DNA from 3 places in the Butyricicoccus sp. AF35-5AC genome. Region 2 is predicted to be linked to each of the others. Evidence: riboswitches for the same ligand, from Rfam matches in the RefSeq annotation. Region 2 holds a riboswitch; each other region holds the start of a gene.
What was found. A riboswitch is a leader RNA that binds a small molecule or an ion and turns the genes downstream of it on or off. The one in region 2 is predicted to bind cyclic di-GMP.

Region 1: it holds a riboswitch for cyclic di-GMP, as region 2 does, so the genes downstream of both, DWZ82_RS07545 (S-layer homology domain-containing protein) here and DWZ82_RS16075 (transposase) in region 2, are expected to answer to the same signal.
Region 3: it holds a riboswitch for cyclic di-GMP, as region 2 does, so the genes downstream of both, DWZ82_RS09885 (S-layer homology domain-containing protein) here and DWZ82_RS16075 (transposase) in region 2, are expected to answer to the same signal.

What each region holds. Positions count from the first base shown of each region.
Region 1 covers NZ_QUDX01000004.1:170,587-180,495, reverse strand. The annotation lists gene DWZ82_RS07570 (dicarboxylate/amino acid:cation symporter) at 1-1,016, shown strand, start outside; gene sdaAB (L-serine ammonia-lyase, iron-sulfur-dependent subunit beta) at 1,029-1,697, shown strand; gene sdaAA (L-serine ammonia-lyase, iron-sulfur-dependent, subunit alpha) at 1,713-2,582, shown strand; gene DWZ82_RS07555 (ATPase P) at 2,741-3,748, opposite strand; gene DWZ82_RS07550 (carbon starvation CstA family protein) at 3,832-5,337, opposite strand; gene DWZ82_RS07545 (S-layer homology domain-containing protein) at 5,595-8,918, opposite strand; cyclic di-GMP riboswitch class I at 8,974-9,067, opposite strand; cyclic di-GMP riboswitch class I at 9,205-9,300, opposite strand; gene DWZ82_RS07540 (transglutaminase-like domain-containing protein) at 9,577-9,909, opposite strand, start outside.
Region 2 covers NZ_QUDX01000007.1:129,415-139,323, reverse strand. The annotation lists gene DWZ82_RS10500 (sugar ABC transporter substrate-binding protein) at 1-747, opposite strand, end outside; gene DWZ82_RS10495 (Gfo/Idh/MocA family oxidoreductase) at 873-1,868, opposite strand; gene DWZ82_RS10490 (Gfo/Idh/MocA family oxidoreductase) at 2,076-3,083, opposite strand; gene iolE (myo-inosose-2 dehydratase) at 3,099-3,989, opposite strand; gene DWZ82_RS10480 (Gfo/Idh/MocA family protein) at 4,005-5,135, opposite strand; gene DWZ82_RS10475 (solute:sodium symporter family transporter) at 5,244-6,839, opposite strand; gene DWZ82_RS10470 (helix-turn-helix domain-containing protein) at 7,144-7,983, shown strand; cyclic di-GMP riboswitch class I at 8,191-8,281, shown strand; gene DWZ82_RS16075 (transposase) at 8,563-9,054, shown strand; partial or broken gene DWZ82_RS16070 (IS256 family transposase) at 9,069-9,446, shown strand; gene DWZ82_RS10455 (hypothetical protein) at 9,509-9,909, shown strand, end outside.
Region 3 covers NZ_QUDX01000006.1:212,785-222,693, reverse strand. The annotation lists gene DWZ82_RS09890 (RHS repeat-associated core domain-containing protein) at 1-6,683, opposite strand, end outside; gene DWZ82_RS09885 (S-layer homology domain-containing protein) at 6,733-8,754, opposite strand; cyclic di-GMP riboswitch class I at 8,864-8,955, opposite strand.

The sequences.
Region 1 (9,909 bases), on a different contig from region 2:
GCGGCGCGGGCAAGCTGCTGCTCATTACGGTTGCCATCGCCTACTGCTCGACCCTGATCGCAGGCTCGGCTTCGTTCTTTGTAGCCGACACCCTGTTCCCGCACTTCATGAGTGCGGATGCGCTCGACAAGATCGCCGCAACCGCAGGCAACTCGCTGGAGCCGTACTTCAGCCTGGAAATTCCGGCGCTGATGAACACGCTGTCCGCTGTTGTTACGGCGTTTGTACTCGGTCTGTGCATGTCCAGCCTGCGCGGCAAGACCATCGGCGACACGCTGTACAACGGCGTTTCCGACTTCTCCGGCATCATTGACTGCGTACTGCACAAGGTCATCATTCCGCTGCTGCCGCTTTACATCTGCGGCACGTTCACCGATATGACCAAGTCCGGCAAGACCTTTGCCATCCTCGGTATTCTGTGGAAGGTATTCATCGTTGTTATCATCATGCACCTGATCTGCATCTGCATCCAGTTTGTCATTGCAGGTCTGGTCAGCCACAAGAACCCGTTCACGCTCATCCGCAACCAGATTCCGGGCTACGCAACCGCACTGGGCACCCAGTCCTCTGCGGCTACCATTCCGGTCAACCTGCAGTGCGCTGAGGCAGACGGCGTTTCCTCGGAAATCCGCAACTTCACCGTTCCGCTGTGCGCGAACATCCACATGGCAGGCTCGATGATCACCATCACAGCCTGCGCTACCGCAGTCTGCCTGATGAACCAGCTGCCGATCTCCATCGGCACGGTCATTCCCTTCATCATGACCCTCGGCATTGCCATGGTGGCGTCTCCCGGTGCGCCGGGCGGCTCCATTATGACCGCCCTGCCCTTCCTGTACATGATCTTCGGCACCGAGGCCGGCGACCCGAGCGGCCCGATCTGCGCCATCATGGTTGCACTGTACATCACGCAGGACTCGTTCGGCACTGCATGCAACGTCTCCGGCGACAACGCGATCGGCGTGATCGTGGAGACCATCTACCGCAGGTTTATCTGCAAATCCTCCGCTCAGTAAGGAGAATCCCCTATGTCCTTTATCAGTGTTTTTGATGTGCTGGGACCGAATATGATCGGTCCCTCCAGCTCCCATACCGCCGGCGCAGCCGTTATCGCGTATCTGGCGCACAAGATGATCGCGCCGCCGCTTAAAAAGGTAGATTTCACGCTGTACGGCTCGTTCGCCAAGACCTACCACGGTCACGGCACTGACCGTGCGCTGCTCGGCGGCATCATGGGCTTTTCGACCGATGACACCCGCATCCGCAATTCGTTTTCGATTGCGACCGAGCGCGGTCTGTCCTACTCATTCACGCCGTGTGAGACCGAGACCGATGTTCATCCGAATACGGTGGACATCCGCATGGAGAACGCCGCCGGTCAGGTGATGACCATCCGCGGTGAGTCGCTCGGCGGCGGCAAGTGCCGCATCGCGCGCATTAACGGCGTTGAGGTTGACTTTACCGGTGAATACAGCACGGTCATCGTCGTTCAGCAGGACAAGCCAGGCGTCGTGGCGCACATCACCAAGGTCCTGAGCGACAAGGGTGTAAACATTGCGTTCATGCGCCTGTTCCGCGAGTCCAAGGGCAACACCGCTTACACGATCGTCGAATCGGACGGTCATTTCCCCGAGGGCATTGAGGAACCGCTCAAAAACAATCCCAACGTCCACGATGTCATGATCATCGAACCGTAAGGAGGAGAGCAGATTATGGATTTCAAAAACGCATCCGAGCTGCTTGCACTCTGCACGCAGCAGCAGCTCCCCATCTCCGAGATCATGCGCCGCCGCGAGTGCCAGCTGGGCGAAACCACGCGTGATGAGGTCACGCACCGTATGAAGAAGGCACTCGAAATCATGCGCTCATCCGCGCTGACACCGCTCAAAACGCCGGTCAAGTCCATGGGCGGCCTGATTGGCGGCGAGGCAAAAAAACTGGCGCAGCACGCGGCCAAAGGCCACTCTATCTGCGGGGATGTGCTGCACAAAGCAGCGCAGTACGCGATGGCAGTGCTTGAGGTAAATGCTTCTATGGGGCTGATTGTCGCAGCACCGACCGCAGGCAGCGCCGGTGTTCTGCCGGGCATGCTGTTTGCCCTGCAGGACCGCTACAACATCTCGGATGAACGGCTGATCGACGCCCTGTTCAACGCCGGTGCGATCGGCTACCTCGCCATGCGCAACGCAACCGTTGCAGGCGCGGTCGGCGGCTGTCAGGCTGAGGTCGGCATCGCTTCCGCAATGGCGGCCAGCGCAGCTGTCGAGCTCATGGGCGGCAAGCCTGAGCAGTGCCTTGACGCGGCCTCCACCGTGCTGATGAACATGCTCGGTCTGGTCTGCGATCCGGTCGGTGGTCTGGTCGAGTATCCGTGCCAGAACCGCAACGCGGCAGGCGTAGCCAACGCGCTCGTTGCCGCTGAGCTCTCGCTCGCAGGCATTCACCAGTTTATCCCGTTCGATGAAATGCTCGATACCATGTACGCGGTCGGTCGCCGCATCCCTATCGAGCTGCGCGAGACTGCCCTCGGCGGCTGCGCTGCCACACCGTCTGCATGTGCCAAATGCGGACTGTGCTCTTAAATCAGATCATATCGATACTCTTTTTCGCAGGACATTCCCACCCCTCGGGAATGTCCTTTTCGCTTACAGAATAAGCTCTTATCATGAAAGCAGAACCGCCCAAATCGAACTATCCCTCCCGGGCTGTAACCGGGAGGGATAGTTGTATCATCTGATTGTTACTGATACTCCGCATTGAGGAACATGGGCTTGATGGCGACAATCTCATCGTATTCCTCCTGCGAGACGGTGACATCCGCATTCAGCGCCTTCAGGTCAGCCTTCACAACGTCGAGCGCCTGCGCAGCGGTCACTGCGCGGCCATCCATGACAGCACGCTGCATGCGGCGCAGCACAACCGGATGTGCATAGCGGGCCGGCAGCGGGAAATTCAGATAATCCGCAAGGTAAGCCTGCATTTTCTCCTGTGCCTGCGCATCATTCTGCATGATAGAGGCACGGTTGTTGCGTGCTGTCGGCAGGACGCTGAAACCTGCAAACGTGAATATCGCGGCAAGACCGAACAGCGTAAAATAAATCGAAAACGAGCCGTGACGCACGAAAGAAACGATACCGTAAGCCAGCGCCGCAAATCCCAGCAGTGTGATCGCCATAGCGGCCCAGCGGTAGCTGCCGTTCGTACACTGAAAGTTCCGGCGGCGTTTTGCGGCTGCGCTCAGTCGTTCGGCCAGCTCAGGACGGCGCTCCAGATAGTCGATTGCGTTATCGAGTGCCTGCACGGTTTTCTCCGCCTGTGCGCTCATCGGCGGACGATTGCGCTCTTCTTCCTCCCGACGGGCCTTCTCCTCGGCAATGCGCTGCTCTGCCGCCGCGCTGACACACGGAATAGACGGGTGCTCAGCTCGGATAACGCTCAGAAACTCATCGACCTGCTGCTCATACTTGAAATTGCACACCTTCTGTCCGCCGTCGAACTCCACGACCAGATAGGACAGCGTGGCGAAAATGCCCTTGCCGGAAAAGCCGCCCTTGCTCATCGCAACGCGCTTGTACACACGCGTTACCATGGAAAACGGAACATAATACCACCGGTCAACAAAAAAGCTGTTCAAATAGAGGGCATGCCTGCCGATGCCGCACGGACCGATTTTCCGACAGGTTTTTTTATCCTCGGCAAGCGCCGCGTCATCAATGCGCCCCGCGCTGAGCGGATAAGGTTTCAACATTTTCCGTCACCCCGCAATTATCGTTATGGATGGCCGCAGCCGACCGCACAAAGAAACGGCCGGCTGCAGCAATGTTATTATATTCAAGCAGATTTCTTTGCGCTGCGCTTCTTGGTCGCACGAATGAACAGTGCGAGCAGCAGTGCCGCGAATACAATACTGATCGGGTACGCCACTGCGGTATTGTAGTTTACCGTGCCGTCCGCTGTCTTGCTGTTCAGCAGGCTGCCGAGGCACTCCGGCGCGAGGATGAAATAGGTGCAGGAAACTGCACTCATGAACGTAGCCGGAACAGCTGCCATCCAGAAGTTCTTCTTTTCGGTGAACAGGTACATAGCCGCTGCCCACAGAACGATCATAGCGAGCGTCTGGTTGGTCCAGCTGAAGTAACGCCAGATAACCGTGTAGTCGATCAGACCGGTTGCATTGCCGATGCCGAGGATAGCGCCGATACCGAGTACCGGGATGCACAACTTCAGGCGGTTTGCGTACGAACTCTGATCCATGTGGAACCAGTCGGACAGTGTCAGACGAGCGGAACGGAATGCGGTATCACCGGAAGTGATCGGGCAGATAACAACGCCGATCATGGCCAGAGCAATACCAACGCCGCCCATGGTCTTGGAGCATACATCGTAGATCGCTGCGGACTGACCGCCTGCCAGCGCTTCCGCCAGACCGGTGTTGAGACCGCCGGTGACCTCATACAGAGCACAGCCGGCTGCCGCCCAGATCAGTGCGATAATGCCTTCGGCTACCATTGCGCCGTAGAATACGAAGTGACCCTGCTTCTCGTTCTTCATGCAGCGAGCCATCAGCGGCGACTGCGTGGAATGGAAGCCGGAAATTGCACCGCATGCAACCGTGATGAACATGAAGCTCCATACCGGCGTACCGGACGGATGCATATTGTACAGGTGAGACCAAATCTCCGGAATGGTGTAATTCGGGTTGGTGAAGATACCGATGATAACACCGACCGCCATGATGATCAGGCACATGCCGAACAGCGGGTATACCTTACCGATGATCTTATCGATCGAAATAAAGGTTGCAATAAAGTAGTAAACCAGGATGAGGATCAGCCAGAACAGCGTGGTCGAAAGCACGCCGGACACACCGTTGCTCTTGCACAGCGTAACGATCAAACCGGCCGGACCGACTGCAAATACCGTGCCAACCATGATCAACAGTACAACCGAGAACACACGCATGATATTCTGCATGGTGTGACCGAGGTACTTGCCGGTAACCTCTGCGATGGAGGCACCGTCGTTTCGCTCACTGATCATGCCGGAGAAATAATCGTGTACGCCGCCGGCAAAAATGGTACCGAATGTGATCCACAGGAATACGACCGGACCCCAGAGCGCGCCCTGCAGTGCGCCGAAGATCGGGCCAAGGCCGGCGATGTTCAGCAGCTGTACCAGAAACAGCTTCCACTGTGGCATGACAACGTAGTCAACGCCATCGTTAATGCGAACTGCCGGCGTTTCCCGGTCATCCGGGCCAAAGGTTTTGTCTACAATTTTACCATAAGTAAGATAGCCGGTGATCAATAATAATAAGCATACGATAAAGCTGATCATATTATCTCCTCCTCTATACCGGCTGCAAAAGCATGACTTTCGCATAAAAATCACCGAAAAGCCTACTTTTTGAATTCCTCTTTTTCCCTTTCGGCAATCCCTATTATGAACCTATGATATAAAAACCACAAGGGCAATATGTTATAATTTTGACAAGAAAAATTTGCCGAAATTTGTTTCCTTTAGAAAAAACTATCAGAGCAATAAAATCCCCCGACCAATGGCCGGGGGATTCGTTCGCCCTTACAGGAAAGTATTTACTTTTCCAGTTCGGTCCAGTCACGAGTTTCGCGCAGCTTGCTCCACTTCTCGTGCTTGTTTTCCTTGATGTCGTAATAGTGGCTGTTCGTAGCCTCCTGTACGGCCAGGTAATACCATGCGGAAGTATCGGAGTTGTCGCTCCACTTGATCATGTCGTTGTGCAGGTCCTCTGCAGTCTCCGGAAGGCGCTTGAGGACGCGGTTTACGAGCGTCATTGCCTCGGCACGGGTGATCTTGTTATTCGGACGGAAGGTGCCGTCGGTATAACCGTTGATCCAGCCGTTGTTGGCAGCGGCGCTGATTTCGTTCTTTGCCCAGTGGGATGCAATGTCGCTGAAGTCAACAGCGGCCGTGTTGGCCTTGTCGTCAAAACGAGCTGCGATCGCAGCGAACTCCGCACGGGTGATCGGCGCATTCGGATTGAACTTGCCCTGGCTGTCGCCCTTTACGATGCCCATAGCACTCAGCGTAGAAACAGCGTGGTTGTACCATGCGCCGGCTGCTACGTCAGAGTAGCTGTTGGACTTGGTGGAGTTTGCATTGCGGGTCTCGTCGGTGAGCAAACGGAAGAAAATGGTTGCTACCTCAGCGCGGGTAATGCCGTTCTGCGGACGAACGGTGCTGTCCGGATAGCCTACAATGTAAGCATAGTGGTCATCGCCGTTCAGACCGGTCGGTACATTATCCGGAATGGTAACGGTGGGCTTGCGGCTGCCGCCGCCACCGCCGCCGGAAGAAGATCTTCTTGCGTAGGTGTAGGTGAATACGGTGTCCTTCTCAACCTTTGCATTACCGACAGGAATCGTATCCCAGGAACCAGCACGGTAGCCGGAGTTCGGCTTGTCACCCACGGCCGGGATACGGGTGATCGGAACCACAACGTATTTAAGCTCATCGCCGTTTTTATAGTCCTTGAACGGAACGTAAACAACGATGTCAGCGTTGCCGCCGTTGTTCCACTCGCCGTTTACAACCTTGAATGCAAGACGGTACTCCCATGCGTCCGGGGTGCCATTGCCGGTCTCGTCCGGCTTCTCACCGCCCTTGACGTCAAGGTAGTAGTACAGGTCGATGGTAACGTCCTTGGTCAGCTTTTCAAGGTTATCGGTAACCTTGGTCAGACCCGGAACGTAAACGTAGGTCTTGCCGTCAACGGTCTGGTTTACTGCATCATCCTTGTAAAGCTCAGCAACCAGTGCATACTCATTGCCGGTCTTGGTCTCGCCGTTCTCTGCCTTAACCTCAACGTCCTTCTCGTTGTAGAAGTGCTTATTGATGGTGTAATGCTTCGTATTCTGTGTAAAGAAGCCTTGGATGATAACGTTGCTCTTGATTTCAAAATCCTTTGCAGCTTCGCTACCGATCTTCCAGCCAGAGAACGTATGGCCTTCCTTAACAGCGTTGCCACGAATCTTTACCAGAGTGCCGTAGTTATAAGTCTCCTCGTCACCCTGCTTCTCGCCGTCAACGTAGTAGGTTACGGTATACTGGCGGGTAATCGGCTTAAATACTGCGATGTAAGTTACGTCCTTAACCACTGCGATAGTAGTCGGGTCAACCAGTGCAGTATCTGCGGTGCCTGCCAGCTTCCAACCTGCAAACTCGTAAGTATACTGCGCGTCAGAAGCCTTGCTTGCCTGATCCTTCGGATCCTTAGTCGGCTTGTTGTTGTAAGCAACCGTCTGAGTATCGAGAGCATTTACAGCGTCATCAGCATTCTTCCAAGTTACGGTGTACTGGCGGGCAATCGGCTTAAAAACTGCAATGTAGGTTACGTCCGCAGTAACTGCTTGTTCCTTCGGATTAACCAGTGCAGTATCTTCAGTGCCTACCAGCTTCCAACCTGCAAACTCGTAAGTATACTGCGCGTCAGAAGCCTTGCTTGCCTGATCCTTCGGATCCTTAGTCGGATAACCATTGTAGTTTACCGCCTGAGTATCGAGAGGATCTACAGCGTCATCCGAGTTCTTCCAAGTTACCGTGTACTGGCGCGTTACCGGCTCGAATACCGCAATGTAGGTTACGTCCGCAGTCACTGCGCGTTCCTTCGGATCTACCAGTGCAGTATCTGCAGTGCCTGCCAGCTTCCAACCCTTGAACCTGTAATCATACTGAGCGTCAGAAGCCTTGCTTGCCTGATCCTTCGGATCCTTAGTCGGATAACCATTGTAGTTTACCGCCTGAGTATCGAGAGAATCCTCTGCGTCCTCAGAAATCTTCCAAGTTACAGTATACGGATTCGGAATCCACTTTGCGTACAGATGCAGGTCGGTCATCAGAAGATGCTTAGAGCCAACTTCATACTTGTTACCGTCAACATACCAGCCGCCGAAGCTGAATCCGGTCGGGACGGTGAACATGTTATCAAGAACGGTATATGTATCACCGCTCATTGCAGCAACTTCGCGGGAATCGTCGGTCGTGCCGGGGATAGTACCATAGTTAGAATGATAAGTAACCTTAACCGGAACACCGGCTACATAGCCGTCGACATGATAGCCGTCTACCTGATACTTAATGGTGTACCATACAACTCTAATATTATTCACATTAAAGTTTTCGCCCAGTACCGAGAACGGATCAGAGGGATTGGAATCCTTGATGTAGGTTTTGCCATCTTCCGACCAGTTGGCCTTGGTGAAGAAACCGAGGTTTTCCGGAGGATCCAGATATTCGCTTTCAACGCCATCAATCTTGGTATAACCGTTCGTGGCATCGTAGATGCTGTAATTCTTATCAGCAATCTTCTTGCCCTTCGCGGTCAGATAGCCTTTGTAGCCTTTGAAATTGTCGCGGTCGGTAACGCCGCCGTCCGAGGTGTCATTCGGCAGGTAGCTTTCTTGGCCCTGGCTTTCGCCGCTCGTCGGCTTATCACGGTTCGGCAGAAGCACGAAGTACTTGGCTTCCTGCTGCCAATTCCATGCGCGGTCGATTTGAACCTCCTGCACGCTAATTGTATTCGCCGGAGAATTGCTTACTGCATCATTATTCTGAGAATCATTTTCATTGGAATTGCTATTATTGCCAGTCTCCTCGATGTCCGTACCGCCGGACGGTGCCTGTGCAGGATCCGGATTCTCAATCTGTCCTGCCTGTGCAGTATCCTGAGGCTCAGTCTGCCCTTGGGTCTCGGCATCGGGAGTTTTTTGAATGGCGTCTTCTGCGGAAGTACTGTCAACAACCGACATCTGGTCTTCCGGTGACGGAAGGGTGGTGATGCCTTCATCGCCGGCCAGCGCCCAGGTCGGGCACATGGTCAGCGCCATGATAGTCGCAAGTGCTCCTGCGAGCAGACGTTTACGCATATTCTTTTTTAACATAGGAATACCTCCTTGGTCAGCGTGCATGCTGATCGAGAGGGATTGCAAATGTATTTCTGGCAACCGGCTGCCATGCGGAGAGAAAAAAACCTCCGTTTAGGCCCCTGGCTTTGCGAGACCGGCTTTCACCGATGGTGCCTTTGTCTGTACAACTTGCTCCTCAACGAGCCGCACAGATCATGTGTTTGTGGGTTTGCGATAATCTCAGAATGCAATGCAGTTTCAACCTCCAAATAAAATACCCCCTTTACAGCGCGCATAGCTCTGCAAGGGGGTACAAAGTACCTTCGGCAACCGGCTGCCATGCGGAGAGGAAAAAACCTCCGTTTAGGCCCAACTGGCTTTGCGACACCGGTTTTCACCGGCTGTGCCTTTGTCTGTACCTGTATCCCTTTACGGAAGTCATGCACAGAATTTTACGATCTTTTCTGTCGGCAGACACGCCGGACTGCATACACAGCCCTTTGCCTGAGCCGGACAGAAACCCTCCGAATCCTCTTCTTTAGTATACCATAAATGTCCGCGAATAACAAGCAAATACTGTAAAAACGAAGAAGAGTTTCAATCCGGAATCGTTTTTTATGCAAGAAATCGCCGCTGATTGGGCATAAACATACCCTATCAGGACCATTTGCATACAAAATAAAATGAAAAAGTGTTAAGCCGCAACTACTGCAAGCGCATCGCTGGTATTGGTGTAGGTCAGCGGAGATACGCAATCATGCAGGGTTTTTGCGTTCTTCACGCTGCGGGTAACCGCGTAGGTCAGATCAATCTGATACCACTCGCCATTCAGGTTTACCTTATTCCAAGCGTGGTAGCTGGAGCCGGCGTAACCCTTGGTCAGTGCGCACGGGATGCCCTGGCTGCGGCACATTGCTGCAAACAGCGAGGAAAAATCGTAGCAGATACCGGTGGTGCCCTTCAGGGTAGCGGCGGTATCCGGGATGTACTTGGTAATCTTGCCACTGGTGATCTCATTTGCCAGCTT
Region 2 (9,909 bases):
TGCCTGCTTGATGGCACGGGATGCGCCGAGCGCAACATCGTCTGCGCAGCATACGATCGCATCGATGTCCGCGAAGGACTGGAGAACGCCGTCGGTTACGGTAACAGCCTTGTCGCCTACGCCGTCGGTGTACTGCGTGGAGATAATCTCGCAGCCGCCTTCTTCCAGTGCCTTCTTGTAACCGGCTACACGAGCCTCAGAGGTGGACTCGCCCTGGATATTCGCCAGAATAACAACCTTGCCTCCCTTACCGATCTTCTCGGCTACATACTTGCCGCCCTCGTAAGCAGCGTCCTCGTGCGCCGTGCCGATAAAGGTTTCCGCCTGATCAAAATTGGTGTCGATCGCCAGAACCGGGATCTTGACGCCGGTCAGTGCATTTGCGATCTGGTCTGCCTGCAGCGGTGCGATAGCGATCGCTTCGCACATATCTGCGTTTACAATGGTCTCTACCATGTTCAGCTGACCGTCGAAGTCGGTATCGCTATTTGCACCGCGTACGTCAACTTCTACGTTGCCGAGATCCTTTTCCGCCTGCTCGATGCCTGCGATAACGTAGCTCCAGTATTCGGAAGAGGTGGTCTTGAGCACTACGCTCAGCTTATGGGTGTCGCCGCTGCTGCTTGCCTGGGAATCGCCGGAGTCATTGCCGGATGCGCTGCTGCCGCCGCATGCACTCATGGAAACTGCCATCAGTCCTGCCAGCAGCATCGCTGCGGAACGCTTAAAAAGGTTGCTTCTCTTCATCTTTCTTTCCTCCTGTTAGACAAGTTGTCTATTGGAATCATATTACCGGGTAATATGACCTTCTTTATATCAACAGGGGCGGTTTCACACCTATTCCCGCCCCTGCTGTATACCATTTGCGGGGATTATGCCTCTACCTTTTCCCACTGACCGGTGGTCTGTGCCTTGATCAGTGCGTCGGAGATCTTGCATGCCTCGTAGCCGTCCTCAGCACCCGGGCCCGGAACATCGGTCTTGCCCTGCAGGTAATCTACCCAGTGCTGCAGCTCTTCCTGATAAGCAACTACGAAACGGTTGGTCCAGTCCTCCGGGATTGCCTGACCACACTGCAGGTAAGAACGGACGATCGGCTCTGCCGCTACCGGCAGGCGGATGGTGCCCTTCTCGCAGACCAGTTCGCACAGGATCTCATAGCCGTAGTAGCTGTTGCCGGAAACCTCAACGTCGATCAGTACGCCGGAGTCAGACTGCATCAGTACCAGCTGCGGGTCCTGGCAGGTGCCTTCTGCAAAGCAGGTAGCACGCGGGAAACGAACAGCGACTTCGTTCAGGTCCTCACCCAGCAGCCAGCGGCAGATGTCGATCTCGTGGATGGCAATGTTGGTAATGTGCTGCTCGGTGGTGTGGTTCTTCGGATGGCTGCGGGTACGGCTGATGCAGTGCGCCATCAGCGGAGCACCCAGCTCGCCGGAGTCGAGGATCTTCTTCATCTTGATGTAGTCCGGGTCAAAGCGACGCATGAAGCCGATCTGCAGCAGACGCTTGCCGGAAGCCTTCTCCGCCTCTACGACCTTCTTCGCGTCCTCAAGGGTGGTAGCCAGCGGCTTCTCGCAGAATACCGGCTTGCCGGCCTGGATGCACTTTACCGCCAGATCAGCGTGCGTGCCGTCCCAGGATGCGATAACAACTGCGTCGATTTCGGGAGAAGCGATCAGCTCCTCTGCGCTTGCCATTACCTTTGCGCCGTAGGTCTTAGCAACCTCCTCGGCGCGCTCGGTGTTCAGATCGTAAACAGCAGCCAAACGAGCGCCGTCTACATAGGTTGCAATGTTCTGAGAATGGGTGTGGCCAATGTTGCCGCCTGCGCCCAGTACGCCAATAGCGAGTTCCTTCTTGCTCATGATGTGAATCTCCTTTTTTCCTTTATCTAAGGCAACACCGCACACTTAAAGCTGCGGCGCTTTGCGGAAATTTTGTCCCCTGATTGCGTTGCGATTTCTTGCAATACGTCAGTATTGCTGCAAAACCGCGCCTTATCAGTACGCAAAATTTACTCGCAAATCGCTCTTGTCCAATTATGCGGTATTGCCATAAAAAGCGGTTGTAATTTACTTCTTCTTACCGTCCAGATATGCCTGATGCAGCTGCAGACAGAACTTGAGGCTCATCGTGCCGTCGTGTGCGGTGGTCTCCGGCTTGCGGCCGGTGCGTACACAGTCAACGAAGTCGTCGATCTCAGCCTGGAACGCCTCGCCCCAGCGAGCAAGGAAGCTCTCCTGGCACTCTTCCACAAAGCCGTTCTCGGTGAACTGCGAGAGGTAATTCTTGCGCGGTACCGAGTTGACACGCAGCGTGCCCTTGGTTCCGACGATTTCACTTTCAACGTGGCTGCAGGTTGCGGTGCGGCCTACCTGAATGTAAGCGGTGGTGTTGTTATCGAACTTGGTCAGCGAGAAACCGTTGTCGTAGTCGTTGTAATCTGCCAGACCGGTGCAGACATAAGCATCGCCGGTTGCAAAGGAATCGACCGGATCGCCCTCGAGGAACCAACGTGCAAGGTCGGTGTCGTGGCTGCCCATCTCGATAAACCACGGAACGTAAATGCCCTTCTTGACGCCTTCCAGATGTGCCTCGAGCACGCTGGACGGGTCGAGCGAAACGCCCTTGAACAGGATCGGCTTGCCGATCGCACCGGCGCGGATCTTCTCCTTGGCCTCTGCGTAGGACGGGTCGAAGCGGCGCATAAAGCCAACCGTGAAGCACTTGCTGCCGTTCTCGGCAACTGCCTTCTCGATCTCCTCGCAGTCCTCGATGGTCTTAGCCAGCGGCTTCTCGCAGAAGATATGCTTCTTGGCCTTGCAGGCTGCCAGACACGGTGCCTTGTGGGCATCTGCGCCGGTTGCAACAACGATTGCGTCAACCTCGGGATTGTTTACCAGCTCGTCTACATTGGTGTAGCCATACGGTACGCCGAATTCCTCCTGAAACGCCTTGACCTTGCTCTCGGTGCGGGCGCAAACCGCTACAACCTCTGCGTGAGGATTACGCTGCAGGCTGGTGGCGTGCATACGGCCCATCATACCGATGCCAACGATACCGAAACGAATCTTCTCCATTTGTAATCCTCCTTATCAGATACCTGCGGTTTTCTTGATATACTCGCGTGCCATCTTGGCATACTCGAGCGGATTTGCCTTTGCCGGGTCCTGCTCGGCTTCAACGATGAACCAGCCCTCGTAATGCGCGTCATGCAGCGCCTTGAATACGCCCGGATAGTCTACGCAGCCGTCACCCGGAATGGTGAAACAGCCTTCCAGAACCGCCTTGCGGAACTTGAAGCCCTCGGCATATGCCTTTTCCATCCTGTCCGGACGGATGTCCTTGAGGTGAACGTGGCCGATGCGCGGGCCAAACTCCTTGGCCGCCTTTACGGCGTCCTCCTTGGAGAAGGTGAAGTGGCCGGTATCGAAACAGAGGTAAACGTAACGCGGATCGGTGTTGTCCATCAGGCGTTTGGTTTCCTCGAAGGTCTGAACCACGGTCGCCATATGGTGATGAAAGCACAGCTTGAAGCCGCGGTCAGCAGCGATCTTGCCCAGCTTGTTCAGACCGTCGGTCAGCTTGTCCCACTCTTCATCGGTGGCAACCGGCTTGTTGTCGCCGAACATCGAGCACTCCTCTGCGAACAGGCAGCGGGTCAGCTCGCATACGTTGATGCGGCTTGCGCCGACTGCCTCGAGGAAATCCAGCTGCTTGATGAATGCCTTTTCGTTCTCCTCGTAGGGGGTCGAGCACAGGAAGCTCGAGAACCACTGGGATGCAATCTTGATGCCGCGCAGGTCGAGTGCCTTGTTCAGTACGGCCGGGTCGGTCGGGAACTTGCCGCCAACCTCGGTGCCCTGAAAGCCTGCCAGAGCCGCCTCGGAAACCATCTGCTCGAAGGTGAGCTCACCGCCGAGCTGCGGCATATCGTCATTCGTCCAGCCAATCGGCGCAATGCCGAGTTTTACATTATTAAACATAGCCTTGAACCTCCCTTAGCACTTTTCCCAAGTGCCCGACTTAACGGACTTGAGCACTGCGTTGATAATGCCGTCAACCTTGGCGCCCATCTCGAAGTCGCAGATGTACTCGCCGCCGTGCATTGCCTGCATGAGTGCGTGAGCCTGCAGTGTTTTCATATCGTCGAATGCGATCGCGATGCCGCCTGCCGGCTGGAAGTACTTGAAGCCCTCGTGCTGCGGGTTGAGCAGTACGGTGCGGAAGCCGCAGTCACGGCCGTTGTCCTTGTCCGCATCAGCCTTGAAGTAAACCTGAACCTCGCACATACGCTCCAGATCGTATACTACAGAACCCTCGGTGCCCTGAATCTCGTAGTAGAAGTAGTTCTTGCGGCCGGTTGCAACACGGGAGGACGAGAAGTCACCAATTGCACCGTTTTCATACTTAACGAGGAAGGTGATGAGGTCGTCGTTCTCAACCTTGCCCATCTCAGTGCTGCCTGCCTTGACCGGACGCTCCGGAATAACGATGGACTGCACGCCGAGCACCTCGCTCATGTCGCCCATGATCATCTGGGAAACGCTCAGCAGATGGCTGCACAGGTCGCCGAGTGCGCCCGAGCCTGCCAGCTTGTTGATGTGACGCCATGCAATCGGAATGGACGGATCGAGCAGCATATCCTGATCGTAAGTAGCGTGTACGCGCATGATCTTGCCCAGCTTGCCGGACTTGACGAGTTCCGCAACATACTGGTTTGCCGGGTTCATGATGTTGGAGAAACCGCAGTAGTTGACTACGCCCTTTTCCTTGGCCAGATCAGCCAGCTCGCGGGACTGCTCCGCGGACAGCGACAGCGGCTTCTCGCAGAAAACATGCTTGCCGTGCTCGAGAGCAGCCTTTGCCATCTCGTAGTGCATGCAGTTCGGGGTCGCAACGTCAACCAGGTCGATTTCGGGATCGGTAACAACGTCCATCCAGTTGGTGGTGTAGCGGTTGTAGCCCATGTTCTTCGCGAACTTTGCTACTGCGTCCTCGCTGACATCGCTTACCAGCTCAAATACCGGCATATCATCGCCGAAGATCATGCGTGCATTGTGGAATGCGGTGGTGTGGGCCTTGCCCATCCAGCCGGCGCCGATCAGACCGATTTTAATTTCCTTGCTCATAAGTTTTTCCTCCTCAAAAAATCTCAATACCTTTGTTGGATTTTATCGAAAACGCCTTGTGCGTTTCTTACAATGTGAATAGTTGAATGGTTTCCGGGGTCCGGCTCATTATCGAGCCAGACCGATCGGAGAGAACAACGCGTAGACGCAAAGCATCAGGATGAAGCAGGTCAGCGCGGCGGGTTTTACATACTTCCACGGGGTCAGGTCAACAGCCTTGGAATCCTCGAGGATAAAGTCGGTAGCACGGGGCTTGAACTTGCCGATGAGCAGCATCAGTGCCAGGTCTACCGGGAACAGTACCGAAAGAACATACAGGTAATGCACATTCAGCGGCAGGAACTTGGAGATCGAGTACAGGATAACGTGTACGACCAGCGTAATTTTCGGTGCACAGGCCGGAACGCGCTTGGTGTAGAAGCCTACCAGCACGATCGCGAGGATCGGCATGGAGTAGAAGCCGAAGCACTCCTGCAGGAAGTCATACAGACCGGACGGTGCATTGCTGACGAACGGCGCTACGCAGATGGATACGATCGCAAGACCGGTACCAACGCGCTTGCCTACGCTTACCAGATGAGAGTCGCTTGCGGTCTGGTTGAACAGCGGACGGTGGAAGTCCAGCGTGTAAAGCGTTACACAGCTGTTCAGTGCCGAGTTAAAGGACGACAGGATCGCACCGAACAGAACCGCTGCGATGATGCCGAGCAGCCAGTTCGGAACAACCGTGGTGATCAGAGACGGATATGCCAGGTCGCTGTTTGCCAAGCCGTCTCCGAAGAAGCGGTAAGCCAGCAGACCGCAGATGGTGATGAAGAACGGATCCAGCAGCTTGAGGAAGGCGGTGAACACTGCGCCGCGCTGTGCCTGCGCCAGATTCTTTGCTGCCAGCGTGCGCTGGATGATGGACTGGTTGGTGCACCAGTAGAACAGGTTGTTGAACAGCATGCCGAGGAACAGGACCGGCCACGGAATCATCGGAGGCAGGGCGTTCGCCGGATTGACCGCGTTGAACTTTTCTGCCGGAACATTGGTGATGAAGTCCTGAATACCGGCAAGGAAACTGCCGTTGCCGAGGATGCAGATGGACAGGATCGGAATCAGCAGACCGCCGATCAGCAGGCCCACGCCGTTTACGGTATCAGATACCGCAACTGCCTTCAGGCCACCGAAGATTGCGTAGATGGAACCGATAACGCCGATTGCAACACACAGGATCGCAATACTCTGATAAGTGGTGATGCCGAACAGCTGATCCAGATGGAAAATCTGGTTGAAGGCCAGCGCACCGGAGTATAGTACGGTTGGCAGGTAAGTAAGCATGTAGCCGAGCAGGAACAGGAACGAGATGATCTGCTTGGTGGTGCGGTCAAATCGAACCTCCAGAAATTCCGGAATGGTGGTGATGCCGGCTTTCAGATACTTCGGCAGGAAGATCAGTGCCAGCGCCAGCAGCGCGATACTTGCGTTTACCGACCAGCTCATGGCGCCCATGTTGGTCGAATAGCTTTGTCCGGCCTGTCCGACCAGCTGTTCGGTGGACAGGTTGGTCATTTCCAGTGAACCGGCGATGACCAGACCGGTCAGTCCGCGTCCTGCAAGGAAGTAGCCTTCCTTGGTGGACAGGTTCTCCTCCTTGGTCTTGTACCATGAGATCAAGGCCACCAGACCGGTGAAGGCGATGAATGTTAAAATGATAATCAAATGTTTCAACCCCTCTTCTGAATAAAAAAATCCTATTATATTGTAGAATTTCCTATTCTGGTTTTTTCTTTTCCCTTCGTCTTTTTAACTCAAAAGAAACTATTTTTTGTGTTTTTGTTCGTTTCCCTTTCGTTGTACCTATCATATATCAAATTCTCACATTCATCACTACACAGGATAATAATAAAATATCAAAATTTTATACTTTTTATCAGTATTATTTTTTGATATAATTGTATAAGAAAAGCGAATGACAGCATTTCCATACCATGATATGGTACAAAAAAAGGAGTTGACACCAATTATGCTTAACGATATGGGTATTCTGGCAGATTCTGTCCGCTATTACCACGATGCAGATGCCTTCACCGCGACTAACCTGTACCATGTTCCGCACGCAGGCAGCTACCATTGCGACGAAACATACGGTATGCAGCGTAATTATCTGGATATCTGCCAGATGCTTATTGTAGATGAAGGCGAACTGTCGGTCACCTACCGCGGTGAAACACGCACTGCCGGTCCCGGCAGCCTGATTCTGCTTGACTGCAGAGAACCGCACAGCTATCACGCCCTCACACCGATTCGCATGCGCTGGTTCCACTTTGCAGGCAACGGCAGCACGGCCTATACACATCTTATCCTCAATACGCACGGGTTCATCCTGCCCACCGGAAGCAATGCCGAGATTGAGGAATGTGTCCGCCGCATCATGGTCTCGGTGCACCAGAACCAGCCCAATCCTCATATTATTTCCCTGACGATCAACAAGCTGCTCGTTCTGCTCGTGCTCGTGCTCGGGGAAAAGAAAAAAAGCGATCTCGAGATCGCCATTCAGGACTCAGCCGACTATATGACGTACAATTTTGCGGACAAATCGCTCTCCATCGAACACCTGTCCCAGCGTGCTGCGCTCAGCACCTGCTACTATATGCGTAAGTTTAAGGAATACCAGTCGGCAACACCGCATCAGTTTTTGCAGACTGTGCGTCTGAGCGCCGCAAAGCAGCAGCTGCTCACCACCTCGCAGAGTATTGAGACCATCGCAGATAACTGCGGTTTCTCCAGTGCTTCGCACTTTATTATGGCCTTCCGTAAGAGCACCGGCATTACCCCGCATCAGTACCGCACCCAGTGGAAATAAAAAGCACACTCTCCGTACTGCGTCCACAGGATGAAACGGTCGCGTGTACAGACAGGCAAGCGCAGCGCAGCTGTGCTATCCGAACGGTGATATTCATCAGATTGCTGCGCGAAATGTCGTTTTTATGACACGAATCGTATAACAGACCAATCGCGTGCTTATACAGATTATGGTATAACAATCAAAAATCAGGTACATATACGGTGTCTGAGAGATAGGCAAACCCATCGAAAGATGGGGGACGCAAAGCCGGAAGGGTCTAAGGCGGCGAACGCCGCAATGACAGCCGGTTGTAAGCATCAGCGAAGACGCTGTTAACCTCTTCTGCGCTTTATTTGGCAGAAGGAGGTGTACGCCGTCAAAAGAATATGGCAAGCCGATTCGCGGTGCAATACACTGCTCGCAGAGCAGGTAAAACTCTGCCCTTTTGTGCTGTTCCAACAAAGATATAAAAACGCTTTCAAGTCATGAGTAGCCATGTCTTGAAAGCGTTTTTTTATTTAAATTTGAAGCCGTTAAAGCAGATAAAATACGGAGGGAAAGTTATGAAAAACGATTGTTATCGGCAATAGTATCATTGTGTTTGTTGCGACAATGGCGCCGACTGTGGCGTTTGCGGCGGTCGCAGAACTCGAACGCGAGTACATCCTCCAGCGCCAGCGCGAGGGTATCGCCATTGCCAAGACAAAGAGCCAGTACACCGGACGCAAGCCGATACCGCTGCCGGACAACTACGAGCGGGTTGTTTCCCGATGGCGTGCCGGAGAGATTACCGCAATCGAGGCTATGTGGCAGACTAGACTTAAACCTAACACCGAGTTCATGGAAAACGGTCTGGAGGCCGAGCTGGACGATCAACTGGGCTACAGCCGGTATGACTACAAGAACAAGGACACGGATAACGGCCGGAACGGGCGCAGCAGCAAAACCCTGCGCACCAGTTTTGGCGATGTAGAGGTATCTGTGCCGCGGGATCGCAAGAGCGAATTCGAACCCAAGGTGCTGCGGAAAAATCAGACCAGCATCAGCCAGGACATCGAGGATATTTTCATTGCTGTACGGATAATTTGACCGGTTTTTCTGCGGCAATTGAGGCGGTCTATCCCAAGACGGAAATCCAGAACTGCATCATCCATCAGCTTCGAAATTCCGGCAAATATGTCTCTTACAAGGATTTGAAGGCACTTATGGCTGACTTGAGAGCAGTCTACGCAGCGGTAGATGAATCGGCTGCTTTGGACGCGTTAGACACGTTTGCAGAACACTGGGACAAGAAATATCCTAAGATTTCTCAGTCATGGAGGGATAACTGGGCAAATCTCAGTACCTATTTCAAGTTTCCTCAGGCACTCCGACGGCTGATCTATACGACCAACACGATTGAAGGCTTTAACCGTCAGCTCAGGAAGGTAACCAAGTCGAAATCCGTGTTTCCGACCGATGACAGTCTTTTCAAAATGCTGCAGCATGAGCCGAAAACCTGTAAACGCTGCACAGTATGTGCTCAGAAACGGAGGAACAGCAGATGATTACGAACGAGTACGGTATTCATACCTTTTCACTAAAATTTCAATGCAAATATTCCGAAATTCAGAATATTATCGAACAAAATGAGTGCATTCGTACCGGCAAAGGGAAATCAGGGCTTTCGTCATATTACCAGATGCCGCAGTTCAAGTCCATCGGCGTTGAAATTCACTTAGGGCAATCCATCTCGCATCCGTGCTGGCTGATACTGATTGTTAACCCGTCTTCTCCGCTCGCCAGTACCTATGAACCGACTGCATTATTTCAAGCTGACGAAAAGTCTGTTCAACAGCTAAAGCACCACCTGCGGAATATCCTTGATAAGATCGGCGTTGACCGGCGGCTCAAGGGGTTTAAGCTGTCGAGGTATGATTTGACCTGCAATCTGTATTATGACCG
Region 3 (9,909 bases), on a different contig from region 2:
TACCTAATTTTGATCTTTCCCTGTTGCAAGCACCAACGATTTTCTGTAGAACTCCAGTGAAGATTATAGGTGGTTCCATTTGCACCGGTACCAATATATGTTGTTTTGCCCTTACTATTGGTACTTGTTTTGATATTTGACAAGTTCAAAGAATCAAAATCTTTTTTAGCTGTGGAAAAACCATTGGATTGATTTCTTTCATATATAACATGGCTTCCTTTGGTTACATTTCTTTTGGTGCATTTGGATAGAATTTCATTCCATTTTGCGACCAGCTTATTGCAATCCAATTTATGATAATAGTTGAAATTGTCAGAATCGCCACCAAAACTATCGGCTGCGGCGACAGCAATAGATATTCCCGCGCCTACAGTAATTACGCCATCGGCTGTTAATGCAGTGCCAACACCCATAATCGCAACACCAACGCCTGTGGGTGCTGTGGCGGTACCAATACCAGCCATACCTCCACCAACAAACATCTCAAAAATGGACTTTGCACTTAACCCAATTCCTGCGGCAGCAACAATACCATCGCCTATCATTCTTCCTAAGTAATAGGAATCTTTAAAATTAGACTGATTCAAGAAATACGAATTGAGTTTACTGCTGGTGGTAAGATATGAAGTTAATTCCTGTTGTGTAGGCAGAGAAATGGATATTCGGTGGGTATTTATTAAGGCATTCAACAAATCAGCTTGTTTACCAACCACATTGATAAGGGCAGATGCAACCATGCCTCGCATTACATCTTGCCTACGAGTATAGTCTGTAAAATGCATTGTATAACTTTTAATGGTAGCTATTACAGACTGTACCCGTTCTTTAATCCATGTTTTTGCCTTATTTAATTGCTCAGTTGTCCAACTCTTTGCTGCCGTTCCCCATCTTTTGATCTGCGCGCTGGCATCAGACCATAAAGTCATTCCAGATGGATCAAATCCATTGATCGGATTATTCCCGCAATACCCATACCAATTCTCGCCGTCCTTGATGGGATCCTCCTGCGTGAACCGGTGGTCGGCAGGGTCGTAGAAACGATTCTGCGCGAAATACAGGTCAAGCACTTCGTCCCAAGTGTAGCCGGTGAAATTGTTGGCGTTGTCGATACCGCTGAAATTCGTGTCCGTGTAGGTTTCGGTCAGCGGATTGCCCCACGGGTCATAGATCGTGTGCGAGATTACCTTGCCGTTTTCATCTACGGCAAACAGTGTGCTGCCAAGGTGGCTGGTGCGATACCACACCTTGCGCACATCGTTTGCAGCAAAGTCGCTTTGCAGGTTCTCGCCGCCTTCGCCGCGCTTCGTGCCGGCTGCATAGCCGTACTCTGCGGAGATTCGGGTGCTGTTCTCATCGTACACATAACGCTGTGTGAAGCTGCCGTCCTCTGTTACCAGTATATCACGGTTAGCCGTAGAAAGATAGTCCACAACATAGTTCTTTGTTACGGTTTCAAAGTTGCTCTGGAATGTCGTGCCTACCTCGGTTTCCCATGTGCGCTGCCAGAAAAAGCGGCCGTCCATCAAGAAGTCCAGATAATCGGTGCCGTGCGAACCGTCCTTCAAGTCGGAGTTTGCATGACCGGCGTTCTTGTTGTCGCGCACCTGTACATTCTTAATGCGTGCATTGAGCGCATTGTAAGTATAGGTGCTGCTCTGGCCGTCCTCGGTCTTGCCGGTTTTCAGCTTGTTCTGTGCCGTGTAGGTATATTCGGTCGTGCCGTCCGGTGCAGCCTTCTTAATCAGATTGCCCGCCGCGTCATAGGTATAAGTGGTCGTACCGTCCTTACCGGTCTTGCTAACCAGACGGTTTTGCAGGTCGTAGGTGTAAGTGTTCGTGCCGTTGGAAAGCAGATTGCCCGCAAGGTCGTAGGAATACTTCGTATTCTTGCCTTCAACATTGGTGCGGATAAGCTGGTTTGCCTTATCGTAGTAGTAGCGTACCAGCTCGTCCTTTTTGGCAATGTCTACACCGGAACGGTTCTCACTTACGATATTGCCCGCGTCATCGTAGGTATACGCAGTCTGACGGCGTGTGCTGTTGCTCTTGGTGACTTCCTTTTGCAGCGTCAGCAGACCGGCGGCGTTATAATCATACTCGGTCGTGCTGCCGTCGCTGTGGCCTTCCTTGATTGTGCGTCCTTCCGCGTCGCGCGTGTAGGTAATGCCTGTGCCGTCATGGTCGGTCTGGGACTTCACATTGCCGAGACTATCATACGCGGTCGTAACAGCCTTGCCGTCGGGGTAGGTGATGGACAGACGGTTGCTTGCCGCGTCGTAGGTGTACGCCGTGGTCGTGCCGTCCTCATTTGTGACAGCGGTGGTGCGGGAAAGCGCGTCGAACGCAAATGCTACCGTGCCGTTTCCATCCTTGGCCGAGGTCATGTTGCCCGCCTTGTCATAGGCAAAGGTCGCAGTACCATCCGCGTCCTTGCGGGAAACCATGCGATACAACTTGTCGTAGGTGTACGCGGTCTGCTTGCCGTTTTCGTCAACCTGCGTCAGCACATTGCCTTCCTTGTCATGCGTGTAGGTAGTCACGCTGCCCAGCGGAGAGGTTTCGGTCAGCAGATTGCCCGCTGCATCATAGGCATAAGTGGTCGCGGCCTTCTCGTCACCGCCGCCGTACATCGTCGTGCCTGCGGTGTTGCCAAACGAATCATACCGGTACTCGAACATACCGCCTTCGGCGTTGGTCTTGGAAACAAGACGATTCAAGCCGTCATAGGTGTATATGGTCTTGTTCTTGTTGCCGTCGATCACCGCCGTCTGGTTGCCTGCAAGGTCGTATTCGTACTCGGTTGCATGGTTAAGCTGGTTGGTTTCCTTGACCTGCCGATTCATGCAGTCATACGCATACTTCACCCATTCGTTGTTGCGGTTGGTGTACTGAATGAGATTGTTGTTCGCATCATACTGATAAACGGCATACGCATTATTCGCGTCGGTTTCCTTGCGGAGATTACCGGCTGCGTCATAGGTGTAGGTAGTCGTTGCACCCAGCTTGTCCGTGGTTGCTGCTACTCTGCCGCGTGCGTCGTAAGTGTTGGTAACAACACCAGAAAGTGCGTCGGTTTCGGTCAGCACATTGCCGTTCTTATCGTAGGTGTAGGTCGTTGCGCTGCCATTTTCATCGGTTTCAGAAACGACACGACCCAGTGCGTCATAAGCAGACAAGGACACGCCGCCTTCTGCGTCGGTGGTCTTGAGCAGGTTATAGTTTTTGTCGTAGGTGTACTGTGTTGCATTGCCTTCACGGTCGGTGGAAACCAGCACATTGCCTACACCGTCATACTGCTTTGTTCCCGCATTACCCAGTCCGTCAATCGTTTTTATCACACGATATGCACCGTCGTACTCGCTCTTTGCGATTACTGTTCCGTCCTTGGTGACAGAAACCGTGTTGCCTACCTTGTCGTAGCCGTATTCGGTCACAACACCTACTGCGTTGGTTTCGGTATGCGTTCTGCCGAGTGCGTCATAGGTGTACTTGGTTGCATTGCCGTTCTGGTCGGTTACTTCGCTGACATTTCCGAGCGCATTGTAGGTATAGTGGGTTTCGCCGCCGTCCGCATAGGTGATAACAGTAATCTGGTCTTTGCGGTTGTACTGATACGAAGTTTTGTTGCCTTTCGGGTCAGTGACGGTGAGTTGGTTGCCGTTCGCATCATAGGTGGTAGCAGTCTTACCGCCGAGTTCGTCATAGCTTTCGGTCGTGCGTCCCAGCGCGTCATACACAGTGCGGGTCTTGCTGCCGTCTGCGTTAATTTGCTCTACGGCGCGTCCCAACAGGTCATAGATATACTTTGTCACATTGCCTTCGGGGTCGATAACACTAAGCTGATTGCCCGCAAGGTCATAGGTGTACGCGGTAACGCCGCCGAGTGCGTCCGTTTCGGTCAGCAGCCGTCCTGCCTTGTCGTAAGTGTAGGTGGTTTCGTTGCCTTCGCCGTCAATCTGCTTTACCGCTGCATTGATGGCGTTGTACTCGGTCTTGGTTTCATTGCCGTTTGCGTCCGTTGTGACAAGCAGATTGCCAACAGGGTCATAGGTATAGGTAGTCTTATTGCCTGCACCGTCGGTTTCGGTCTTGGTTCGTCCGAGTGCGTCATAGGTGTAGGTTTTCTTGTTGCCTTCTGCGTCGGTTTCCGAAACCGTACGTCCCATGCTGTCATACGCATAGGTCGTTTCGCCGTCCAGCGCGTCAATCGTCTTTGCTACACGGTCGAGTGCGTCATATTCATAGGTGGTCGCATTACCTTCTGCGTCCGTAGTCTGGATAAGCAGGCCGCGGTCGTTGTAGGTGTAGCGGGTTTCGTTGCCCTCTGCGTCTGTTACCGATACAAGCTGTGCGGTGTCCTGGTCATATTCATAGGTGGTTTCGTTGCCATTTGCATCCGTGCGTTTCAGCGGTTCACCGTTCGTGCCGTATTCGGTCGTTACCGTGCCGCCGAGCGCGTCCTTGGTCGAGGTGGTAAAGCCGTTGGCATTGTACTCATACGAGGTTTCACCGCCGAGTGCATCTACGGTTTTCAGCAGCTTGCCCGCCTTGGAGTAGGTATGCTTGGTCGTTGCGGTAGCCGTATCACTCACCTTGGTATGCTCTGCAACGATGCGGCCTACGGCATCGTATTCAAAGCTGGTAACGCCGCCTTCTGCGTCAGTGACAGAAAGCTGCCGTCCCTTATCGTCATACGCATAGGTAGTCTGATTGCCGAGTGCGTCCGTAACCGTAATCGGCAGACCGAGTGCATTATAGGTGTACGAAGTGGTATGTCCGTTCTTGTCGCGGAACTCGGTCAAGCTGTGTCCGGAGTAGGTATAGGTTTCCGTATTGCCGAGCGCGTCCGTGATAGACGCAATATCGCCGCCCGCTGTATAAGTCAGCGTCATAGCGGTATTATCCGCATAGCGAACCTTCGTCACATTGCCGCTGCTGTCGTACTCGTATGCGGTTGCACCGTTCAGACGGTCGCTTGCAGAGTTGGCGCGATAATCGCCGTCATAGGTGTTGGCGGTGGTGTATTCCGTGCCGTCGATAACTGTTCCGATTTTCTGGATGTTGCGGTGGTTATCGTAGTAGTAGCGCGTTTCAAGCCCATTAGCATCTACACAGGTCGTAACACGCGCTTCATCGTCATAGGAAACGGTGGAAACAGTGGGAATGTCCGCATTGATAAAGGTCTGCTTTACCACACGGCCTATGCCGTCATACTCGTTCTTAATATAGACTTCGCCTTCAAAGTCGGTAGCACTGTTCAGATAGCCGTTGCCATCGTAGGTATAGTGCAGCGTATCACCGTCCGCATTGGTAACGCCGGTCAGAAGATCGTTGTCATGCTCATACGATACGGTGCGGCTTGCGTTATCGGTCACGGACGAAATATGTCCGTTCGACCATGCCAGCGTATAGCTGCCTGCAATGCCGTCAATCTCGGTCAGTTCATCGCCGTTGTAGGTAAGCTGTGCTACCTGCGTACCATCGGGATTAGAGATGGTACGCAGCTTGCCGTCATTCGAGAAAATGAACGCTGCGCCGTCCTCGTGCGTCATGCGGTAGCCGCCTGCCGCATCTTCCAGAACAAAGCCGCTGTCTGCCAGAGAATCATAGCCGCCGCCACGGAGCGTAAGGAAGATTTGCTCCTCACCGCCAGGCATTGTCACACGGATAATACCACGGTCATTGATGAGCGAATAGTCATAGCTGTGCGTAAAGCCAGTACCCAGCGCACCCTTGTCGTAGCGCGAGTTGTAAACACGAAGGAAGGTCAGCGGGATAATGCCTTCCAGCTTCAAGTCCTCGTACATGAAGTTGTATGCACCTGTTACCATGTTTACAGGGTCAAGGTTCTGGTAGTCCAGCACCAAGCCTTCCAGTTCGGGGAAACCGGTCAATTCATTGCACGCCAGACTGCCGCTGACAAACTGCTCGTACAGCTTCTTGCGTACTTCATCGGACAAGCTGCCTTCCAGCATGAGGAATGCTGCCGTGCCATCTTCACCGACAACATAATCACGGTAGTCTACCAGCAGTTCGGTACTGACCGCAAACTTTTTCTTGCCGTTCTCCTGCTTCTGCGGCCAAGTATAGTTCTGACCGTGCGTGTGGCTGTCATCACTGCCGGTACACTCGACATTCTTATCCGGTCTGCCGAGCGGTTCAATTTCTACGGTCAGATAAAATACATCTTCATCGAGGTTCGGACCGATAATCGGAATACCATTGAGAGAGCCATCCCATATAAGCGTGTGCTTCATCATGGATACCGGCTCAATATCTTCACCGGCAAAGTTCTTGTCTGCTTGATAAATGCCGTCCTCGGACAGTTCTACCAAACCGCCGTCCGTTTTTGTAGCCGGTGTGTAGGGCGATACCATAGTGTCCGGTGAATCTTCGGGAAGCCATGCTTTAACATCGTTTGCACCGGAGAGCAGATAATTCTCTACAATCGAGCCGACAAATTCTTTCTTCAATCCATCGTCCGAAGGACTGCGGACATAGACATTGATATTCACATACTGCGTAAGCTGATACCCAAATTCCAGTTCCAGATAACCGGTATGCGGGTCGAATGTGCCGCCCTTGATTTCCGCTGCCTGCGCGTCGATGATTGGCACGAATCCAATCACCATGCAAAAGCACAGGAACAGAGAAACTACTCTGCGGACTAATGCTTTCTTCATAAGTTTACCTCCAACTATTCAGGAGTTCTTCCGTTTCTAATTCTTTCTATCAGTGCTTGTGCGTGATAGCGGCTTCCATGATGTTGCCATACGCCCAGTTGCTCTGGCTGACATCGGGGAACGGACAAGCCATGCTGTGCAGTTCGGTTGCCATTTCATAGTTTCTGCCGAGCATACGGTTTATCATCGTTACGGTTTCAGCGCGGGTGATGTACTGCTCCGGTCGGAAGGTGCCGTCCGTATAGCCGCTGATTAAGCCGTACTGCACCGCTTGACGAATATAGCTGCTGTACCATTTGCCGTCTGCCACATCAGAGAAGGTCTTGGTACTGCCGTTCATAATCAAGCCTTCCTTCGCTGCGATACGCGACAAGGCTGTTGCCATCTCTGCACGAGTGATTGCAAATTCCGGTTTGAACACGCCGCCGTTATAGCCGACCATGTAGCCTTCCTTGGACGCTGCTTCAACCCAGCGATACGACCAGCGGTTATTGGCAATATCGGTATACGAGGATTGCTCCGGTTCGGCAGTTTCCTTTTCCAACGCGTCAATCAGCATTTTCGCGGTCTGTTCGCGGGTGATATTGCGTTCGGCATGGAACATACCATCGGTAAAGCCGTTGATATACAGCTTGTGTTCTGCCTTGGGCGTTGCAGGTGTGCCGCCGCCACCGCCGCCGATACCGCCGCCGCCGATACCGCCGCCGCCACCGCTGGTAACATCGGTAGTGAGGGTCAGCTTTACCTTGGAGTATTCAGAGCCGGTGTTGTCCTTGATTTGGATTGTGATACTGAAATTCGTATTCTGCGGAATATCCGTCAATGCCTTCACATAGATACCGCTGCTATCCGCAGTAACCTGCACCTTGGTATCATCGAAGGTGACAACATACTCGTCCGGTCTAAGCAGCACTTTTGCCGTGCTGCCGGTAGTCAGCGACTTGTTCAGCAGCAGCGCATACAGGTTTACCGTGCCGTCCTTGCTGACCGTAACCGTGGAACGAGTGCTGGTAAGCTGATACTGTTCGCTTGCTGCACCATCTGTAAAGTTACCGCTGTTGTTCGGCATATCCTTCAAGACAGCGCCGGTCATGTAGTTATTGTTCAGATAGACCTTTGCGCCTGCGTCATGACGTGCTTTGAGCGTAGCAGGAACTAAACCGCGCAGATAAGTGTTTTCCAAATGAATCTCGGTCAACGCAGTCTGTGTAAATGCGTCCGGTAATACACCGCGCAGAGGGTTCGTGTCCAGCGCGAGATATTGCAAGCCTGCCAGATTAGCAATACCGGCAGAGATTTCGCCTTCCAGCTTGTTTTCGGACAGGTCTAAAATCTGCAAACCGGAAAGCGAGTACAGCGTTTCGGGAATCGTGCCGGTCATGCCGCATTGCCACGCCGAAAGAGAGATAAGATTCGTCAGCGCGGACAGGTCGGGAATCGTGCCGCCGATAACGTTTTCTGAAAGGTTCAAGTATTTCAGACTGCTCATACCGGCAACTGCCGCAGGAAAACCGCCGGTCAACTGATTTCCCATGAGGTTCAGCACCTCAATCTGGGTATTGCTCAAAATCGTATCCGGTATCGTACCGGTGTACTGATTGTCTTTGAGAACCAGCGTTTTCAATGCGGGCATTGTGCCAAATTCGGAAGGAATCGCACCTGCATAATCATTACCGCCTAAATCCACATTCTGCAATTTCGGGAGCGTATAGAGCGCAGATGGAATATCTCCGCTCAAATGATTATCCGAGAGGAACAGATACCGCAATTCACTAAGTTCCCCGATTGCAGCCGGTATATGTCCGGTGATGTTTCGGCCTTTCAGACCAATGCTCTTGATTTCTACAAGGTCTTCCGCTCCGGTGATGGTATCCAGTGTGCGTTGCTGTGCGTTCAGAAGACGCTCAATCTCATTGATGAACCATGTCTGTCCATCACAGGCGGCAATAAACCGTTTGGCATATTCCGTCTGTGGGTTTGGCGTAAAGTCCGCTGCGCCTGCCGTGAGTGGTGCGTATAGCTGCAACAGCAAGGCTATTACAAGCAATACGCTGATTCGTGTGCGTTTCATTTTTCGATCGCTCCCTTTCTTTTGCGCCCAAACAGTTAAAAAAGGGCGCAGTACCGCATGGATAGTAGTCCACACAGTATTGCGCTGTTTCTTAAAATGCGGGGACTGGTTAGGTAACTGGCTGTCATGCGATTGCAGAGCAATCGTTTAGACCCTATAGCTTTGCGCCGCAGAGTTTCCTCTGTTTTGCCATTTCTGCCATTCTCCTAAGAGTTTGGGTTTTTAGTTAATTAAATTGTACTAAGTTGCTTGGCATTTGTCAATTATTACTTTGTCAATTTCAACAAAAGTCCTTTTGTACTTAAACAAGTAATTGTTCAAAATTGCAGACTGCTTACGTCGGAAAGGGTCTACTGTTATAGACTTCAAAAGATTTCTCTCTGCGTTCGCCGCCGCGAGAATGGTGAGGGGGTGCTGCGGCTGTGGGTAACTGCCGCAAGGGAGTTATCCATAACCGCAGCAGGGGGAGAGGAAAGACGCGGGCGGCGCGGATTTCGTTCCTCTCCCCCTTAACGCGCCGCTGTACATCTGTTCTGTACAGGTGCGTTTCGGAATTTATTTGTCCGAATTGTCGGGAAAACCAAAATATTTTTACGGAAAGTGGTCAATTATTTGACCACTTTTGCTTTGCCGAAACTGCCGATTTAGGACTATGCAACAAATGTTCGATTGCAAAGTGTTACGAGGACAAGAATATTGCATTTTTGCAACTTTTCTGTGTACCAAAGTTTAATTATGAATCAAATGTGAACAATTTCTGCCCCGATTGACTTTGTTCTGTATATACGGTATGATAGAATCCCAATCAAAGATGAAAGCCTAAACTCCATACTTATCTTAGCTTTCTTTAATTTTGGTTTCGGTGATACATGGCTTGTCAGCAAATATGCATAGTAACGCAATGCACAGACAGGCCGAATAGCAAAAAGCAGGAGGTTAATTGGACTTTGACAACTGAATAAAGCTCCATCTGTAACGAATTTTCCGTGTCGGGCAACCGACAAGCCGCTTCGATAAAACAGCCGGTCAGCTACCGGCGTGGCGAGAACAGCGGAAAAGGATACTCCCCACCGGCAGAATAGGATTCGGGTGAGAGGTGTCGTAAGTCAATCGGCAAGTGTAAGAATACGAGCGTGAATAAACTGTTCACGGCAG